2 regions of the Micromonospora sp. NPDC049114 genome follow, and region 2 is predicted to be linked to the other one. Evidence: riboswitches for the same ligand, from Rfam matches in the RefSeq annotation. Region 2 holds a riboswitch; the other holds the start of a gene.
What was found. A riboswitch is a leader RNA that binds a small molecule or an ion and turns the genes downstream of it on or off. The one in region 2 is predicted to bind thiamine pyrophosphate.
Positions count from the first base shown of each region.

Region 1: it holds a riboswitch for thiamine pyrophosphate, as region 2 does, so the genes downstream of both, thiE (thiamine phosphate synthase) here and AB0B39_RS30915 (ECF transporter S component) in region 2, are expected to answer to the same signal.

Region 1 is NZ_JBEZEA010000004.1:49,152-51,345, forward strand. Features, by position in the region: gene AB0B39_RS15150 (ThuA domain-containing protein) at 1-542, opposite strand, end outside; TPP riboswitch at 992-1,101, shown strand; gene thiE (thiamine phosphate synthase) at 1,096-1,719, shown strand; gene thiO (glycine oxidase ThiO) at 1,716-2,194, shown strand, end outside.
Region 2 is NZ_JBEZEA010000018.1:96,094-98,287, reverse strand. Features, by position in the region: gene AB0B39_RS30920 (alpha/beta fold hydrolase) at 45-875, opposite strand; TPP riboswitch at 983-1,087, shown strand; gene AB0B39_RS30915 (ECF transporter S component) at 1,165-1,752, shown strand; gene AB0B39_RS30910 (ABC transporter ATP-binding protein) at 1,891-2,194, shown strand, end outside.

The sequences.
Region 1 (2,194 bases), on a different contig from region 2:
GCGCCGGCGCCCGGGGTGTAGCTCTTCTCGTCCAGGCTGGCCAGCACGTGCACGTCCGGCCGCGGGTTGGTCTGGAAGTTGTACCACTCGTCGAACCGGGACCAGCGGTCCGGCAGGTCGGCGGTGGACGGGTGGGCGTGGTCCTCCACCTTGACGGTGGCCTGCTGGTTCTGCGGGTGGTTGGCGAAGTACGCGCCGACCAGGTCGCCGTACCAGGCCCAGCTGTACTCGGTGTCGGAGGCGGCGTGGACACCGGCGTAACCGCCGCCGGCCCGCACGTAGCGCTCGAAGGCCGCCTGCTGGTCGGCGTCGAGGACGTCACCAGTGGTGGAGAGCCAGATCACGGCCTTGTACTTGGCGAGGTTGGCGTCGTTGAACGCGGCGCCGTCCTCGGTCGTGTCCACAGTGAACCCGTTGGCCGCGCCGAGCTGCTGGATGGCGGCGATGCCGGTGGGGATGGAGTCGTGCCGGAAGGCGGCGGTCTTGGAGAAGACCAGGACGGAATAGGGGTCGGCCGCTGCGGCCTTCGGTGCCTTCGGCACCGCCTGGGAGAGCGGAGCCGCGACCGGCACGTCTCGCGCGGGGATCTGCGCTGCGGCCGGAGCCGCCTGCGCCGGCGACCCGAGCAGGGTCGTCGAGGCTAGCGCGAGGGACAGCAGGGTAGCGGTGAGTGGTAAACGGGCACGACGAGAACGGGACACGCCGCCTCCAATGTCGCGGTGGACAGGAATCGCGGGGGCCGGCTGCCGAAGACCGTCCCGGATGGAGCCGGTGGGGACGCCGTGCCAGGGCGTCCACGCCGGCATTTTGTCGAATCGCTGAACAAATTAATTCTGGTGTATCGATGTCGGGCAAGATGCCGGCTGGTAACGGTTCTGCAACGGCGGGCGACATTCCGAACAGGACCGGAGAAAGTACCCCATCGATGGAGTGGCGTCCGGCCGGCGGCCAGTCCCTTGGCAGACCGGCGGAACTGTCGTACGGTGACACGCAAGTAACCCACGGGAGCCCGGTGTACCGGGCTGAGAGGGGGGCTGACAGCCCCCGACCGTTGAACCTGATCCGGGTAATGCCGGCGCAGGGAGGAGCGTTGCCGTGCCGTCCCTTGGACGACTGCATCTCGTCACCGACACCCGACCCGGGCGCGACCCACTCACCGTGGTCCGGGCCGCCCTCGCGGCGGCCCGCGCCGACCTCGTCGTACAGGTCCGGGTGGAGGACTCCGCCACCGACCGCGAGGCGTACGACCTGGCGGGCCGGGTGCTGGCGCTCTGCGCGCCGTACGGGGCGACCTGCCTGGTCAACGACCGGCTGCACGTGGCGCTCGCGGTGGGCGCCGCCGGTGGGCACGTCGGGGCCGACGACCTGCCGGTCGCCGCCGCCCGGCACGTGCTCGGCCCGACCGGCGTGCTCGGGGCCACCGCCCGCGCGCCCCGGACCGCGATCGAGGCGGTCGTCGCCGGCGCCACCTACCTGGGCGTCGGCCCGTGCCACACCACCAGCACGAAGACCGGTCTGCCGGATCCCATCGGGCCCTCGGGCGTCCGCGACGTCGCCGACGCCGTCGACGTGCCGGTCATTGCGATCGGCGGGGTGACCGCCGACCGGGTGCCCGCGTTGCGGGCCGCCGGGGCGTACGGGGTGGCGGTGGTCGGTGCGCTCTCCGCCGCCGCCGACCCCGCGCGGGCGACCGTCGACCTGCTGCGGGCGCTGGCGTGACGCGCACCGATCTGGCGGTGGTCGGTGCGGGCCCGATCGGACTGGCCATCGCGTGGCGCTGCGCCGTCCGGGGATTGCGCGTCGAGGTGCACGACCCCGCCTCCGGGTCGGGGGCGTCGGCAGTCGCCGCCGGCATGCTCTCCCCGGTCGCCGAGGCGTACTTCGGTGAGCGGCAGCTGACCGAGCTGCTGGTGGCGTCCGCCGCCCGCTGGCCCGGGTTCGCCGCGGAGCTGACCGAGGCGAGCGGCACCGAGATCGGCTACCGGACCGAGGGCACCCTGATGGTCGGGCTGACCGGCGACGACCTGGCCGAGGCACGCCGGCTCTGGGCGTACCAACAGGGGTTGGGTCTGCCGGTGACGCCGCTGCGCCCGAGCGAGCTGCGCGACAGCGAACCGGCGCTGGCCCCGCGGGTGCGCGGCGGCGCGCTCGCGCCCACCGACCACCAGGTCGATCCCCGGCTGCTGGTGCCGGC
Region 2 (2,194 bases):
CCCCCTGCCGCCGGCCCGCCCGGCGCCCGTCGGCCCGGCACGGCTCAGGCCGTCCCGGCGATCCGGGCCAGGACCGCCTCGGCCAACGCGGCGGGTGCGGCGTCCGGAATCCAGTGGCTCACCCCGGGCAGCGGTACGAAGCGGTAGTCGCCGGTGACGTTGGCGGCGCACGCCTCGGCGGCGGGTCGTCCGATGGCGATGTCCCGGTCGCTCCAGACGTACGTGGTGGGTACGGCGACCGGACCGACAGCGGCCAGGTCGGCGCGGGACATGGCCCGGTACCAGTTCAGGGCGGCGGTGAGCGCGCCCGGCGCCCGCATCGGGTCGGCGTAGCGGTCCACCCGGGAGGCGTCGCCCACCCCGCCGAGCATCTTGCGCAGCGCCGTCGCGTGCCACGCGAGCAGCACCTTCTCGGCCTTGCCCGGCTTGCGGAACAGCGCGATGTACGACGAGCGGGCCTTCTGTTCCCGGTCGGTGCTCAGGGCGTGCGCCATGGCCGCCGGGTGCGGCACGGACACCGCGGTCAACGTACGGACCCGCTCGGGGTGCGCGGCGGCCACCGCCCAGGCCACGATCGCGCCCCAGTCGTGGCCGACCAGGTGGACGGCGTCCACACCGAGCGCGTCGAGCACCGCCACCACGTCGGCGACCAGTTCGGGAACCCGGTACGCGGACACCGCCTCCGGCCGGGCACCCGGCGAGTAGCCCCGCTGGTCCAGCGCGTACGTGCGCAGCCCGGCGGCGTGCAGTGCCGGCACGACCTCGTCCCACTCCCCGCTGTGCTGCGGGAAGCCGTGCAGCAGGAGGACGGGGACGCCGTCGGAGGGGCCGCCGGTGCGTACCTCGAACGTGAGACCTCGCGCGTCGACCTGCATGATCGTCAGCCTACCCAGGCGGCGGGACGCCGGCCCGGCTGCGCGGGCGGTCGGATGCCCTGCTGGGCTGTTACCCCTGGTCGGTGCTAGCGTCAGCGAGACAACTTCACATCCGACAGGGGAGCGCACAGCGCTGAGAGTGCGGGCACGCCCGCAGACCCTCGAACCTGATCTGGGTAATGCCAGCGCAGGGAGTTCGGTCGACCTCCAGCCGCGCCGTGGGTCCGGTGCCACCGGACGCGCGGCGTGCGTCTTCTCCTGGTTCGTTCCACTGAACTGGGAGCACAGCATGGACAACACCACAAGCCGTTGGCGCACCATCGACATCGTGGTCGCCTCGGTGATCGCGGTCGCCTTCGGCGTCATCTTCTGGGCCTGGGGCCTGGTCTGGAGCGCCACCGAGGGCGCGTTCGCCTTCTTCCCGCCGGCACAGACGCTGATCTACGGTGTCTGGCTGCTGCCGGCCGTGGTCGGCGGCCTGGTCATCCGCAAGCCCGGCGCCGCGCTCTACTGCGAGACGGTGGCCGCGGTCGTCTCCGCGCTGCTGGGCAGCCAGTGGGCCGGCACGGTGATCCCCCAGGGCATCGTGCAGGGCATCGGGGCCGAGCTGGCGTTCGCCGCTTTCCGGTACCGGTCGTTCCGGCTGCCGACCGCCGTACTGGCCGGCGCGTTGACCGGTCTCAGCGCGGCGCTGTTCGACTTCTTCGTCTGGAACGTCGACTACGCGCTGGGCGACTACCGCATCCCGTACGCCCTGCTCACCATCGTCAGCGCCACGATCATCGCCGGCGTGGGCGGCTGGTTGCTGACCCGCGCCCTGGCCAACACCGGCGCGCTGGACCGCTTCCCGGTAGGCCGGGACCGCGCCCTCATCTGAGGGCGCAACCGTCCTCGTGATCAAGAGGTTCGCGTCAACGGAAGCCGGAATTCTGCCGCAAACCTCTTGATCACCGGCGGGAAGACGGCCGGGAAGAGCCGGGGAAGACGGCCGGGAGTGGTTGGAAGGGGGTGTCGGGTGGGCGGGGTGCTGCTGCGGGGGTTCGGCTGGCGGCATGCCGGGCGGCGGGCCTGGGCTGTGCGCGGAGTGGATCTGCGGGTCGAGGCCGGGGAGCGGGTGCTGCTGCTCGGGCCCTCGGGGGCCGGCAAGAGCACACTGCTCAGCGCGCTGGCCGGGCTGCTGCCGGACGATTCCGGTGAGCAGGAGGGCACCGTCGAGATCGACGGGCTCGACCCCCGCAAGGCGCGGGAACGGGTCGGCATCGTCTTTCAGGACCCGCAGACCCAGTTGGTGATGGCGCGCAGCGGCGACGACGTCGCGT